Regions from separate parts of the Arthrobacter sp. NPDC080082 genome, predicted to be linked through region 2. Evidence: predicted binding sites of a transcription regulator. Region 2 holds the regulator's gene; the other holds the start of a gene.
What was found. The regulator Rex, encoded in region 2, represses fermentation and respiration genes when NADH is low (regulators of the CRP and FNR family bind a similar motif). The targets are predictions, from matches to a motif close to CTTGTGAANNNNTTCACAAG.
Positions count from the first base shown of each region.

Region 1: AB0O44_RS05240 (glyceraldehyde-3-phosphate dehydrogenase) is a predicted target of Rex. The motif match lies at 6,026-6,045, and genes of this name have one in related genera.

Region 1 covers NZ_JBFBKQ010000002.1:198,382-205,897, reverse strand. Annotated here, with positions in the region: gene orn (oligoribonuclease) at 1-9, shown strand, start outside; tRNA gene AB0O44_RS05270 (tRNA-His) at 140-212, shown strand; gene AB0O44_RS05265 (acyl-CoA dehydrogenase family protein) at 314-1,468, shown strand; gene def (peptide deformylase) at 1,523-2,095, shown strand; gene AB0O44_RS05255 (1-phosphofructokinase family hexose kinase) at 2,145-3,116, shown strand; gene AB0O44_RS05250 (HNH endonuclease family protein) at 3,103-3,897, opposite strand; gene AB0O44_RS05245 (hypothetical protein) at 4,035-4,244, opposite strand; gene AB0O44_RS05240 (glyceraldehyde-3-phosphate dehydrogenase) at 4,316-5,809, opposite strand; gene AB0O44_RS05235 (hypothetical protein) at 6,089-6,235, shown strand; gene AB0O44_RS05230 (helix-turn-helix domain-containing protein) at 6,493-6,819, shown strand; gene AB0O44_RS05225 (IS3 family transposase) at 6,831-7,516, shown strand, end outside.
Region 2 covers NZ_JBFBKQ010000001.1:537,607-545,122, forward strand. Annotated here, with positions in the region: gene AB0O44_RS02475 (histidine phosphatase family protein) at 1-333, opposite strand, end outside; gene AB0O44_RS02480 (YceI family protein) at 547-1,095, shown strand; gene AB0O44_RS02485 (hypothetical protein) at 1,250-1,771, shown strand; gene AB0O44_RS02490 (hypothetical protein) at 1,912-2,664, shown strand; gene AB0O44_RS02495 (redox-sensing transcriptional repressor Rex) at 2,712-3,419, opposite strand; gene AB0O44_RS02500 (glutaredoxin family protein) at 3,516-3,800, opposite strand; gene AB0O44_RS02505 (HAD-IB family hydrolase) at 3,974-4,792, shown strand; gene AB0O44_RS02510 (AURKAIP1/COX24 domain-containing protein) at 5,076-5,174, opposite strand; gene AB0O44_RS02515 (helix-turn-helix domain-containing protein) at 5,368-5,580, opposite strand; gene AB0O44_RS02520 (3-deoxy-7-phosphoheptulonate synthase) at 5,729-6,850, opposite strand; gene AB0O44_RS02525 (alpha-hydroxy-acid oxidizing protein) at 7,238-7,516, shown strand, end outside.

The DNA.
Region 1 (7,516 bases), on a different contig from region 2:
GCAGAGTAATCTGCCTCACGTTTTGGCCTTTTTTCGATGAAATCGCCGAAACTGGCAAAAGCACCCCCGCGAAGCAGGTAAGCTATTTGTCGTTGCCTTTCCGGAAGGCCGGTTCGCCGGTTCGACTGACAGGCACATGGTGGGCGTAGCTCAGTTGGCAGAGCGCCTGGTTGTGGTCCAGGAGGTCGCGGGTTCAACCCCCGTCGCTCACCCTCACCGAGGACGGCACGATTGTCCGACCTTGCCAAAGGCCGCACCGGATATCCGGTGCGGCCTTTGCTGTTTGTCCCGAAAACGCATGGAAGGAACCGCGATGAGGCGCCAGCTCTTCGAAGAAGACCATGAGATGTTCCGCGAAATGGCGGCCGAGTTCAACGTCCGTTCCGTGGCCCCGCATTACGCGCAGTGGGACCGGGACCACATGATGCCGCGGGAGCTGTGGACCGCCGCCGGGGAACAGGGCCTGCTGGGGCTCGCCGTCCCCGAGGAGTTCGGCGGCCTCGGCATGACCGACTACCGGTTCCGCGCCGTGCTGGATGAGGAATTCGCCAAGAGCAACCACCTCGCCGTGGGCCTGGCCTTCCACCTGCACGACGACATGGTCCTGCCGCATCTGCTGGCCTACGGCTCGGAGGATTTGAAGCAGCGCTGGCTGCCCGGCATGGTTTCCGGCGAGACCGTCACCTCCGTGGCCTGGACCGAGCCGGGCGCGGGCTCCGACCTCCGCGGCGTCCGCACGAAGGCCGTCCGCGACGGCGATGACTGGCTGATCACCGGCCAGAAGACGTTCATCGGAAACGGCATCTCCGGCGACGCCGCCCTGGTCCTCGCCCGCACCGACGGCGGGAGCGGCCGCGGCGGCGCCGAGTCCTTCTCGCTCTTCATGGTCCGCAAGGGCGAGGGTTACACCACCGGAAACCAGCTCGACAAGATGGGCCTGAAGGCCTCCGACACCGCCGAGCTCTTCTTCGACAATGTCCGGGTCCCGCACGCCGACCTCGTCGGCGAGGAGGGCCAGGGGCTGCGGTACTGCGCCGGGCAGCTGCCGCAGGGCCGGCTGGGCATCGCCGTCGCCGGTTCCGCCGTCGCCCGCGCCGTGTACGAGGCGACCGTGCGGTACACGAAGGACCGCAACGCCTTCGGCGAGCGGATCATCGATTTCCAGAACAGCCGCTTCGAGCTCGCCGACATCCTCACCGAGGTCGAGGTCACCGAGTCCTACGTGGACCGGGCCATCACCGTGTTCAACGCCGGGGAACTCGACGCGTCCTCCGCCGCCCGGGTGAAGCTGTGGGCCTCCGAGCGGGCGAAGTCCGTCACGGACCGCTGCCTGCAGCTGCACGGCGGCTACGGCTACATCATGGAATACCCGGTGGCGCAGGCCTTCCTCGCCGCCCGCCTGCTGACCATCTTCGGCGGCACCAACGAGATCATGCGGGACGTCGTCGGCCGCGGCATCGCCGGCTGACCCGTCCCCTCCCCCGCACCTCTCCCTCCCCCGCACCAAAGGAAGCTCCGCGCCATGACTGTCCTGCCCATCACCATCTGGGGCGAACCCGTGCTGCACCGCCGGGCCGCCGAGGTCGAGGTCTTCGACGACGAGCTGCGGACCCTGATCGCGGACATGTTCGAAACCAACGACGCCGCCAACGGCGTCGGACTGGCCGCCCCGCAGGTGGGGGTCGGCAAGCGCCTCTTCGTCTACAAGTACGAGAACGACGACGGCGCGCCGCCCTCCGGCGTCGTGGTCAACCCCGTCCTCACGCTCTCCAAAGTCTCCGGGGCGCTGCCGGACCCGGACGAGGAAGAGGAAGGCTGCCTGTCCTTCCCGGGCGGCCACTACCCGCTCAAGCGTGCCGAATGGGCCCGGGTGCAGGGCTTCGACGGCGAGGGCAACCCGATCGAGTTCGAGGCGACGGGCTGGTTCGCCCGGGTGATGCAGCACGAATACGACCACCTCGACGGCAAGCTGTACGTCAACCGCCTGATCGACCGGTACTCCCGCAAGGCGATGAAGCAGGCCAAGAAGAGCGGCTGGGGCGTCCCGGGCCTGACCTGGATGCCCGGCGTGGACCCGGACCCCTTCGGGCACTAACCGGCGACGACCCGGGACACCGGCGGCCGCCGCTCCTATGCTTGGCAGCATGGAAGCCACTCTGCCCGCCCCGGCGAAGCCCATCCTGACCCTCACCATCAACCCGGCCCTGGACGTCAGCACCACCACGGAGCACGTCACCAGCGGCCATAAGCTGCGCTGCGGCCCGAGCCGCCTGGATCCCGGCGGCGGCGGCATCAACGTGGCCCGCGTGGTCCAGCGCCTCGGCGGCCGGCCCCTCGCCATCTACACCGCCGGTGGGCCAACCGGCGAGGCCTACCGCCGACTGGTCGAGGCCGAGCGGCTGCCCGCCCTGGTGGTCCCGCTCCAGGGCAGCACCCGGCAGGATTTCACCGTGGACGAGACCGGCACCGGCGAGCAATTCCGCTTCGTCCTCCAGGGCCCCGAGCTCAGCGAACCCGAATGGCGCCTCTGCCTGGGGCTGGTGGCCGATTCCATCCAGCCCGGCGGCTACGTGGTGGCCAGCGGCAGCCTGCCACCCGGCGTGCCCGAGGACTTCTACGCCCGGATCGCCCGCCTGGCCCGGGAGCAGGGCGCCCGCTGCGTGGTGGACGCCTCCGGTCCGGCTCTGGCCGCCGCCCTGGCCGAGGGCGTCTTCCTGGTCAAGCCCAGCCGGCGGGAGCTGGGCCTGCACTTCGGGACCACTTTGAAGGACGAGCAGGCAGAACTCGACGCCGCCGCCACGCTGGTGGCGGACGGCTCCGCCGAGAACGTGGCCCTGACCCTCGGCGCGGCCGGCGCGGTGCTCGCCTCCACGGCGGGCACGCTGCGCCTGGCCGTCCCGAAAGTGGAGGTCCGCAGCACGGTCGGTGCCGGAGACAGCTTCCTCGCGGCATTCGTCCTGCGGCTGGCGCAAGGGCTGGACAGCGCCGCCGCGTTCCGCTCCGCCGTCGCGGCGGGCAGCGCAACGGTCACCACCCCGGCCACCGAGCTCTGCCACCGGGACGACGTCGAGCGGCTGGAAGCCGAACTGGCCCGGCAGGAGTTCAGCCTGGCCTGATGGTCGATTGATCCGGGCAGCTTCCGAGCACCCGCCGCATCGCCTCCTTTTCCGCCGCCGTCACCCACAGGGCGTAGGCCGCCTTCACCGAGACCTGGCGGGCGACGTAGTGGCAGCGGAAGGCCTTGTTGGGCGGGAGCCAGCCGGCGGCGTCCGAGGAGCTTTTGTCCTGGTTGGCAGGGCCGTCCGCAGCAACCAGGTTCAGCGGGTCGTTGGCGAGGTGTGTGCGCTGCAGGGCCGTGAGCTGCTGCGCGCCGGTCTGCCACGCGTCGCCGAGCGCCACGACGTGGTCGATCTGGATGGCCTTGCTGGACTCGGCCCCACGCCGGAAGGCTGTCTGCCGGCCGGTATAGGGCTCCCGGAAACTGCCGGAACCGACCCGGCAGCGGGACCCGTCCGTAAAACGGGCGTCGGCGAGGTCCCGCCGGAGGATGTCGTTACGGGTATCGCAGCCGTTCCGGTCGACGTCGAGCCACGCCTGTCCGAACGCCGCCCGGTCGTAGTTGGCGGCGGGATCCCGGGCCCTGACCGGCAGCGACTCCAGCAGGTCCGCGACCCGGCCCGCCGGCACCGCCCGCACCGCAGCGACGGGACTCATCCACGCCGCCAGCACCGGGGCGTCCGTAGGCCCGTCGGAGAACCCGCCGCCGAGGCGGAACTGGCCGTCGGCAAAGAACCAGACCAGCGTCAGGAGAAAGGCCAGCGCGGCGGCCGCCAGGACAATCCACGCTTGGCGGGACCGCCGTCGTGCCCTCCGGTACTGCGCCCACGTGACGCTCACGCGGTCTCCGCGGGATCCGCTGCCGGGTGCTGGTTCTCCATCACGGGAAAAGCCTAGGCCGCTGCCCGCCCCGGACCGCGGTTATGCACAGTGTGGAGGGAGGGTCAGGGTCTTACCAGAAGGGCGGGGCCGCGGGGCTACTGTTCGCGGGTGACGCGGCGGAGGTCCTCCTCCGCGAGGTTCGACAGGGCCTCCAGCTGGGCGACCCGGGCGTCGTCGATCTCTCCGGCTTCACGTTTGGCGCGGGCGTCGTCGAGGAGCCGCTTGGCTTCCTTGGCATTGCGCCGGGCCACATCGAGGGCGTGTTCAAGGGTGGTTTCGTGCTCCGTAGCCTGGTTCTGTTCCATGGCTCCCATTGTGGTTCGCTTTCCCGGCCGTTTCCAGAGAACCGGCCGGGAAAGCGCTCCGTGTCGGTGACTTAGCCGACCTCGACGGGCAGGCCCGCGGCCTCAAGGGTGGCGACGGCGTCCTTGGCGGGGAACGACGGCGGGTTGACCCCGGCCATTTCCTCCATGACCCGGACCACCTGGCAGCTGTAGCCGAACTCGTTGTCGTACCAGACGTAGAGGACGAGGTTCTTGTCGTTGGAGATCGTGGCGAGGCCGTCCACGATGCCGGCGCGGCGGGAGCCGACGAAGTCGGTGGAGACCACCTCGGGCGAGTCGATGTAGTCGATCTGCTTGCGCAGCTCGGAGTGCAGCGACATCTCGCGCAGGTAGTCGTTGACCTCGTCCTTGGTGGTGCCGTTCTCGAGGTTCAGGTTCAGGATGGCCATCGAGACGTCCGGGGTGGGGACGCGGATGGCGTTGCCGGTGAGCTTGCCCTGGAGTTCGGGGAGGGCCTTGGCGACGGCCTTGGCGGCACCGGTCTCGGTGATGACCATGTTCAGCGCAGCGGAGCGTCCGCGCCGGTCGCCCTTGTGGAAGTTGTCGATCAGGTTCTGGTCGTTGGTGAAGGAGTGGACGGTCTCCACGTGGCCGTGGATGACGCCGTAGCGGTCATTGATGGCCTTCAGCACCGGGGTGATGGCGTTAGTGGTGCAGGACGCGGCGGTGACGATCTTGTCCTCGTCGGTGATCGCGGCGTGGTTGATGCCGTGCACGATGTTCTTCAGGTCGCCCTTGCCCGGTGCGGTGAGCAGGACCCGGGACACGCCCCTGCTCTGCAGGTGCTGGGAGAGGCCCTCGGCGTCGCGCCAGCGGCCGGTGTTGTCGACCACCAGCGCGTCGTGGATGCCGTAGGCGGTGTAGTCGACGGTGGCGGGGTTGTCCGAGTAGATGACCTGGATCTGCACACCGTTGGCGGTGATGGTGTCGTTCTCGAGGTCAACCTTGATGGTGCCTTCGAAGGAGCCGTGGACGGAGTCACGCCGCAGCAGGCTGGCGCGCTTGGCGAGGTCGTTGTCCGAGCCCCGGCGCACCACGATCGCGCGCAGGCGCAGGCCGTGGCCGCCGCCGGCCTTCTCGATCAGGAGGCGGGCCAGGAGGCGTCCGATGCGGCCAAAGCCGTAGAGCACGACGTCGGTGCTGGTGCGGTCATCGCCGCCGCGCTTGCCGACAACCTCAGCGAGTTCTTCGCGGAGGAACTCATCCAGGCTGACGCCGTCGCCCTCGGCGCGGTACTTCTCGGTCAGGCGGGCGATGTCGATGGCCGCGGCGCCGAGGTCCAGCTTGGTGAGCGCGTCCAGCAGCGGGGCGGTCTCCTCGAGGCGGAGTTCCTCTTTGCTCATCCGGCGGGCGAAGCGGTGCGCCTTCAGGATGTTCATGGTGGACTTGTTGATCAGGCTCCGGCCGTGAATGGAGGTCACCACATTGTTTTCGCGGTACAGCCGGCCGATCACCGGAATCATGGCCTCGGCGAGCGCCTCCCGGCCCATCCACGTATCAAGACAAGAATCTGACGTCTGGCTCACAGAACTACCTTCCTAAAATCCACCGCATACGTCCTCGTGTGCGGAAGTCGGCCGCCGGCGGGTCTCCGGAACCTTCTCGCTGCGGGGATTCGGTCCACCCCGGCGAGCGCGTGACCGCAAAGAAAAAGCCACCGGCTGCGAACGCAGACCCGATGGCTGAACCTCTACGTTCACGCTCCATTCTAGGGCGGACCCCCTCCCCCTACCGGCCGGTACAGGGTGAAATCACTCACATCGGATTGCCAGGGTTTCCCGGCACCACTGGCCTAGGATGGCGGCATGGGACTCATCGTTGCACTTCTTGTCATCTGGCTCATCCTCTCGATCCTTGGCTTCGTGGTGAAGGGCCTGCTGTGGTTGGCCATCATCGGCCTGGTCCTCCTGGTCGCCACCGCAGTGTGGGGCTGGATCAAACGCAAGGCCTGACCTGCACCTCCACCAACGGCTGAGGGCCGGCACCGCATGAACTGCTCCCCGAAAGTTGGACTGAGAAATCGGTCCTTCTATCGGGGAGCAGTTCTATGCAGGAGAGTAGTTCTTTATCTGAGGAACAGCGTGAGGCCGCTGTAGCGTTGTTCGAGGCGGGGTGGGGCGCGAAGGCAGCGGCGACGAGGGTCGGGGTCGATTCGAAGGCTGTCATCCGCATTCATACCCGTTGGAGACTTCGCGGAGGTGCGGCGCTAGTGACCAAATCAACCCATCGGAAGTTCACGTCTGAGTTCAAACTCGATGCGGTCCGTCGTTTCCTGGCCGGGGAGAGCCAGATATCCCTGGCCCAGGAGCTCGAACTCGCTTCACCGGATCTGATCAAGAAGTGGGTACGGAAATACCGCAATGACGGCGAAGACGGTTTACGCCCTAAACCACCCGGACGACCATTCGCGTCTCCGCAGGATCCGGACGAGCCGGAGTCGGAGCTGCAGCGGCTGCGCCGCGAGAACGAGCGGTTGCGGGCCGAGGTGGCCTTCCTGGGAAAAGTAAACGCCTTGAGGGACGAGGAACAGCGCTAAAAGTCAGCGCTGTGATCGCTCTCAAGGCCGAACACCGGTTGGAAGTTCTTCTGGACGTTGCCGGGCTGCCTCGGTCCACGTTCTTCTACCACCAAGCTCGACTCCTCGCCCCTGACCCGCAAGCAGACCTCAAAGCCGCGGTCACGAGCATCTTTGAGAAGAGCCACGCCCGATACGGGCACCGCCGTGTCCATATCGAGCTGATCAAACGAGGATGGACGGTCGCGAAGAAGACGGTGCTGAAGCTGATGCGTGCGCTGCGGCTGGTCTGCAAGGTTCGACGAAAGAAGCGCTACAACTCCTATCAGGGCGAGCAAGGCGCAATTGCCCCGAACCTGTTGAAACGCCAGTTCCAAGCAGATGCACCGAACCAGAAGTGGGTGACGGTTGTGACCGAGTTCAGCGTGGGCGACAGGAAACTCTACCTATCCGCGGTGATGGACCTCTTCGACCGGTCGATTATCTCCTACGCCATCGGAATCTCGCCGAATCTGGAACTTACAAACTCCTCGCTACGGCGCGCCCTGGCTGCCCTTGAGGACGATCAGAAACCACTCGTGCACTCCGATCAGGGGTTCCAATACCAACCCCCCTCCTGGCGCGAACTTCTGCAAAACGCCGGCGCGATTCAATCCATGTCCCGCAGAGCCAACTGCTACGACAACGCTGTCATGGAGAACTTCTTCGGACACCTCAA
Region 2 (7,516 bases):
GGGCCAGTGCCGGGGCTTGAGGATCTCGGAGCGGGACACCTGCATCCCCTCGAAGTAATTGGCCGCCTCGATAATGCGTCCCTCGGTGGCGATCGGCAGGCCCAGTGCCTGCGAGATCGGCTGCGCCGTCTCCTGCGCCCGGGTCAGCGGCGACGCCGCCAGGTGCACGATGTTGGCGCCCTCGGCGACGCGGCGGCTGAAGTGGTCCGCGACGGTCTGCGCCATCTCCCGGCCCAGCTGGGAGAGGTGGAATTCCGGGAGCCTGCCGTAGAGGACGCCGTCGGGATTATGGACCTCGCCATGGCGGAGCAGATGAACAGTCGCGTGGGGCATGTGTACCAGTTTCTCAAAGGGCAGGGGCAATGACGAAATCTTCTACGAGGAGTAGAACTCAAGTTTTTTCCGAAATGTTCCCCGCAGGTGGAATAAAAGATGCAAATGCATGTTTATACTGGGTGAAGCAGTTAGTTGAGACTTCAACCAATGAGGCCGCGACCGACGATCAGACAACGATCCGAACGAATCACTTACTCAAGGAGAACCACCATGGCACTTCCCGCTAACCTCACCGCCGGCACCTGGACCCTCGACAACTCGCACAGCGAGATCGGCTTCACCGTCCGCCACGCGGGCATCAGCAAGGTCCGCGGCCAGTTCAAGGAAGCCGACGCCACTCTCGACCTCTCCGAGAACGTCGCCGACTCCAAGGTCAACGCCACCATCAAGACCGCCAGCTTCGACTCCGGCGACGCCAACCGCGACGGCCACGTCCGCGGCGAAGACTTCTTCGACGTCGAGAAGTTCCCGGAGATCTCCTTCGTCTCCAACGGCATTGTCGAGAAAGGCGACGCCTACGAGCTGCAGGGCGACCTGACCATCAAGGGCATCACCCGCCCCGTCACCCTCGAGACCGAGCTCAACGGCGTGGCCGTCGATCCCTTCGGCAACACCCGCGCCGGCCTGACCGCCGAGACGACCATCAGCCGCAAGGACTTCGGCCTGACCTGGAACGCCGTGCTCGAAGCCGGCGGCGTGCTGGTCAGCGACAAGGTCGCCATCAACCTGGAACTGGCCTTCATCGCCCCCGCAGCCTAGTCTGCACACCCCGGCAGCGCCGGGCACTTCCGGCCACCGCGGCCGGCCCCTCGAATGCCCCGCACCTCTTAGGATGATGCGGGGCATTCGCTCATTGGGGCGGCCCCCGGGTGGCGGCTCGAAACCGTCAGCGGGTCCGTCTACAGTGAAATTCATGAGCACCACCGGCGACCTTCCCGAGCCACCCAAGCCAGGCGCCAACCGGTTCGCGTGGCCTGCAGACCATCCCCGGAACTTCCGTGAGGTTCTGCCGGTGGGCGGTTACGCGGGAATGTTCATGGTCCCGCCGATGCCCGTTCCACTGAGGATTTCGTACTGGATTTGGGTGGCCGGCGGCCTCCTCGGGCTGCTGGCCGGCGTCGTCGGGCTCTTTGGCGGGTTGGTCCTCTTCGTCGTCTCCCCCGGTCCCGGCATCCTGCTGCTGCTTCTGGTGCTGATCGCCCTCGCCCTCGCGGCGGCCCAGGTGACGCTGGCCATGAAGATGAAGGAGGGCCGGGAGTGGGCCCGGTACGCCCTGACCGTCGCCGCCGGTGTGAGCCTCCTGCTGGCCGCCGTCAGTACCGGGTTGGCCGGGGGCGGGAGCTGGCCCAGCTTCGTCATCTGCCTCGCTGCCACGGTGCTGATGTGGCTGCCGGCGGCCCAGGCCTGGTTCGAAGCCGGCAAGTCCCGGACCTGAGGCCGCCGTATTTCACGGGAAGTGCGCGGCATCCGTTCCCCCACAACGGCGCGCGGTCGGGGTACGGTGGGACTATCCACGCTGGGGGCAGGGTCTAGGCGCTGATCCCGGCAGTTCGCCTTCAAATGCAGAGGACCGCCATGACCAACCCGCCAGTCGAGCCCTCCAGCCCTGACGGGCACGAGTCCGGCACACCCCAGTACGGGCAGCAGCCGCAGTACGGCCAGAACGCGCCGCAGTATGGCCAGCAGGCACCCCAGTATGGCCAGAATGCGCCGCAGTATGGCCAGCAGGCACCCCAGTACGGCCAGCAGGCGCCTCAGTATGGGCAGAACGGCTCCCAGTACGGCCAGCCGCAGTATGGCCAGCAGCCCCCGGCATACACCCAGGGCCCCTCGCCGTACGGGTACCCGTCCGAGCAGCCGCAGCAGTCAGCCGCGGGCCAGCCGCAGCTGCTCAACACCGCCTTCTGGCTGCTGGTGGCCTCCGGCGTCGTCTGGGTGATCTCGCTGCTCCTGGCGCTCGGTACCCTGGACAACCCCGCGATGCGTAGCACGGTCGAGCAGCAGATGGCCGCCGGCGGCGCGGACATCAGCTACGACAGCATCAAGGGCGCGGTGATGGTCAGCATCATCGTCTTCGCCGTGATCAGCGCCGGCCTGTACGCCCTGGTGGCCCTGAACGTCCGGAAGGGCCGGAACTGGGCCCGCATCCTCGGCACCGTGCTGGCGGCCCTGTCGCTGCTGAGCCTGTTCCCGCTCAGCCTCGGCACGCTGGCCGTGGTCCTCGGCGTCGCCGGCATCGTCATCCTGTACATGCCCGCCGTCGCCCCGTACTTCAAGAAGCAGCAGCCGTTCGCCAACCCGTACGGCCAGAACCCGTACGGCCGCTAGACGCCGCGTTCACGCGCCGGGCGCGGGACCCGGACGACGCCGACTGATCAGTCGGCGTCGTCCGGGTCCTGCGCCCTTTGTGCGTGATAGGCGAGGATCTGCAGTTCGGTGGCCATGTCCACCTTCCGCAGGTTCACCCCGTCCGGGACCTGAAGCATCACCGGGGCAAAGCTGAGAATGCTGCGTACCCCGGCGGCCACCACCCGGTCACAGACGCTTTGGGCGACGGCGGCGGGCAGCGCCAGGACCACCATGTTGGCGCCGGTGCGGTGCAGGACCGCTTCGAGGTCGGCGGCGTCGCTGACCCGCAGCCAGCCCACCTCGCTGCCGATCACCATCTGGTCGGCGTCGAGGATGGCGACGATGTCGAAGCCGCGGGATTCGAACCCGCCGTACCGGGCCAGCGCCTTGCCCAGGTTGCCGGCGCCGACGATCGCGACCTTCCAGTCCCGGGTCAGTCCCAGAGCCGCGGCAATGTGCTGGTTCAGGTACTGCACCTCATAGCCGACGCCGCGGGTGCCGTAGGAGCCGACGTAGGACAGGTCCTTGCGGAGGGTGGAGGAGCTGACCCCGGAGGCCTCGGCGAGCGATTCGGACGAGACCCGGTCCACTCCCTCGGACAGGAGCGTGGTGAGGGCGCGCAGATAGAGGGTCAGCCGCGCCACGGCCGCGGGCGGGATTTGCTTGGCGGCTGCGCCGGCACCCGCGGCCAGGGCGCCGGGTGCGGGGTCCAGCGAGGTCACTATCTGCTCCATCGAGTTCTGTTGTCTTCCCACTCTAGGGCCGGGCGACTTCGGCCCACAAAGCAGCGGCGGCCGGCCGGCTTATCAGTGCCAGGCTGAATGACCTGCTCAGTGGCCGGTGCCGAGCGCGCGGGTAAGGGTCCGCGTCAGCCGCGCCTCATCGATCCGCCAGAAGTCGCGCTGCACCCCGTCCACCAGCACCACCGGAATCTCCTCGGCGAAACGCTCACGCAGGGCCGCGTCGTCGTCGATCGACTGCTCGGACCACTCCAGGCCCAGCGCGGCGGTCACCCGGGTCACGGCGTCGCGCGCGTCCTCGCACAGGTGGCAGTTCGGCTTGGTGATGAGGACGACGGCGGGACTGGGCGCCTGGTGCGGGTCGGTGCTGGCCATGGTTTAACGGTAGCCGGGCGCCGGCGCCGTCGTCGACGCAGCCCTGGTCCGGCCCGACGAAGGTGCCGTGCCCCTCTCTCCCGCAAGGTTTGCAGGGCTTTTCGGCCCGCTCCTACGGTGCGGCGGACGGCTCCGATCACGGGGATGCCTGCCGCATTGACTAGACTCGTGGCATGTCCGAGGAGAAGATCGTCGCCGTCGCCGCGCGGACGGCAGCGTCACCGAAGCACGGCGAAGCTGCCTTCTTCGACGTCGACAACACGCTGATGCGCGGCGCCAGCCTCTTCCACGTGGCACGCAAAATGCACCAGCGCGGGGCGTTCACCCTCCGCCAGGCCGCAGGGTTTGGCTGGAAACAGCTGATGTTCGTCTGCCGCGGTGAGAACCTCGAGGACGTCCATGCCGTCCGCGATACCGCCCTCAGCCTGGCCTCCGGCTTCACCGTCAAGGACATCGAGGCCCTCGGCGAAGAGGTCTACGACGAGATGATCGAGTCCCGGATCTGGCCCGGCACCAAGGCCCTCGCCGAACAGCACCTGCGGATGGACCGCCCGGTCTGGCTCGTCACCGCGACGCCGATCGAGGTGGCCACGGTGATCTCCACCCGGCTGGGCCTCACCGGCGCACTCGGCACCGTGGGCGAGATCCACGAGGGCTCCTACACCGGGCGGCTGGTGGGCGACATCCTGCACGGTCCGGCCAAGGCCGTCGCCGTCCGCCGCGTCGCCGAGGAGCAGGACCTGGACCTGTCCCGCTGCTGGGCTTACAGCGACTCGCACAACGACATTCCCCTGCTGAGCATGGTGGGCCACCCGGTGGCGATCAATCCTGACGCCCGGCTGCGCCGCCACGCCCGCGAGAACAACTGGCCGGTCTACGATTTCCGGTCCGGCCGCCGGGCCGCGACCCTGGGCCTGAAGGCGGCCACGGTCGGCGGCGCCATCTACGGCCTCTGGCGCAGCTACTCCCGCTTCCGCGGCCCCACCGCCTAAGCTCGCCCGGTTTCCGCTGCGGTTGCGGACCGAGGCGGCGCTCCCCCGGATGGGACAGCCCCGGCGTCACCGTTTCCGCTACGGTTCCGGACGGAGGCGGCGGATTCGGACCGGCGCACCCCGGGTCCGGTATGCGCTGGTCCGAAATCGGTGCGGATTTCCCCGAGCGCCGCGGATTCCGCGCCCCAGCCTCAAAGCACACCGCCCCGGTTGACCCTCGTCCGGGCAAAGAAAATGCCCGCTGCCGGAAGGCAACGGGCATTTCACGCTGAACGAAGTATCTCTACTTCTTGTTGCGGCGCTGGTGGCGGGTCTTGCGAAGCAGCTTGCGGTGCTTCTTCTTGGCCATACGCTTGCGACGCTTCTTAATAACTGAACCCACGAAAGTTCCTTACCGGCTAGATGCAGTACCTGCCCGTTGGGAAGTGTCCGCGGGCTTAGCAGCAGACTGAAACAACTGACAGGTTCTTACAATGACGTTAAACGTTCCTTAACAGGGTACCGCCTCCGCGGCCCGCACCACGACCGCGGCCCGGGCAGGGGTGAAGCGCGGCCCGGGCTGAACGGCGGCGGGCTCAGGCCGTTTCGGTGTGCCCGTCGACCACAGCACCCTTGAGGTACTGTTCGACGGCGCTTTCCGGAACCCGGTAGGAGCGGCCAAAACGCACCGCCGGCATTTCACCGGAGTGCACCAGGCGATACACGGTCATCTTGGATACGCGCATGACCTCCGCGACCTCGGCCACAGTGAGAAAGCGCGCGTTGGAGAAGTTGGCCTCCGAAGACATTTCCCTTATTCCTTTTGCTCAAGCGAACGGCTGCCCCGTCTGAACGACATGGCGGTGTGCCGATGCTGAGCCATCAAACAACCATGTGCTAGATACTCTAGGGGTTTCTGGTGCCAATGTGAAAGAGTTCCTCAGGAATTGGACAGGACTATTCCGCCGTAAGCCGGTCCCGGCGGGCCCGGGCCGAAGCCGCCAGCTGGTCCAGCACGGACGCCGTGACGTCCCAGTCCATGCAGGCGTCCGTCACGCTCTGGCCGTAGGTCAGGTCGTCGGTCCCGGCGGCGTGCGCGTCGACGTCGAGCGCCTGCGCCCCGCCCACCAGGAAGCTCTCCAGCATCACGCCGCCGATCGCCGCCGCGGACGCCCCGCCGTTTTCCAGCTGCGCGCCGATTTCCATGGCCACCTCGGCCTGCCGGTGGTGGTTCTTGCCGCTGTTGGCGTGGCTGGCGTCCACGATCAGGCGCGGGTTCAGCTGCCGTCCGGCCAGCTTGGCGGAGGCGTCCGCGACGTCGGCGGCTGCGTAGTTCGGGCCGCCGCTGCCGCCGCGCAGAATGACATGCGTGTCCGGGTTGCCGGCGGTGCTGACCATGGAGGCCCGGCCCTCGCCGTCAATGCCGAGGAACGCCTGGGCGGCACCGCCCGCGCTGCACGCGTCGAGCGCCACCTGCAGGCCGCCGTCGGTGCCGTTCTTGAACCCGATCGGCATGGACAGGCCCGAGGCGAGCTGGCGGTGGATCTGGCTCTCGGTGGTGCGGGCGCCGATGGCACCCCAGGACACCAGGTCGGCCATGTACTGCGGGCTGATCGGCTCCAGGAACTCCGTGGCGGTGGGCAGTCCCAGGGCGGTGACCTGGCGCAGGAACTGCCGCGCGGCCCGCAGGCCGCCCGCGATGTCGTGGCCGCCGTCGAGCCCCGGATCGTTGATCAGGCCCTTCCAGCCCACCGTGGTCCGCGGCTTCTCGAAGTAGGTGCGCATCACGATCAGCAGGTCCCCGCGGTGCTTCTCGGCCTGGCTGACCAGCCGGCGGGCGTATTCCAGGCCGGCCTTGGGGTCGTGGATCGAGCAGGGGCCCACGATCACCAGGAGCCGGTCGTCGACGCCGTCCATCACCGCGCGTACCTCGTCCCGGCCGCGGGCGACGACGTCGGCGCAGCGCTCGTCGAGCGGCAGGTCGGCAATCATCGCCTGCGGGGTGGGCAGCGGGGTGAAGTCGTTGATCCGCAGGTCAGAGGTGGACTGCTGGCGGGCCGGGGCTGCTTCGATGCTCATGATGGGTCCTGTTCCGGATGGGGAGCGGGCCCTGATCAGAACCCGCCGGAGAAATGGCGAAGGGCAGAGAATGATCTCTGCCCTGTTGGCTCTGAAGGAAAGTTGGATGCGTGTCAGTTAGACGCGGGCCCCTCCAGAGCCAACGAAAAATACGCATACCAACGGTTAGTCATGGCAATGACCATAGCGCCGCGGCCGGACTCCCCGCAAAAGCAGCCCGTAACATTCGCCCGGGCGGACGATGGTTGAACCGTAAGCCCCGCTGTCCTACAGTGTGGTTAGACCACATGATCCCGGGCCTGCTTCCCGTGATCCATGGACCATGGCATGCAGCGAATTCCAACGACCGACACCGCAATCCACAGCCTGACAGACCCGGAGGCAGCAATGACGCAACCCGTAGGGACCACCAACCCCGAGGCGCCGACCACCCCGCAGGACACCGGAGCGGATGACGCTTCGGGCACCTTCCACGACGGTGTTGGCGCGGGCTCCGGCGCACCGGCCGCCCAGCCGGCGGGCCCCCAGGCACCCGCCCTGCCTGACGCGCTGCCGGATGCCCTGCGGCGCAGGATCCCGAAATACGCGGACCTGGCGCCGCTGATGCAGTTCAAGAAGCCGGAACTCGGCCGTGCCGCCCGCCTCCGCCGCGCCAGCACCATTTGG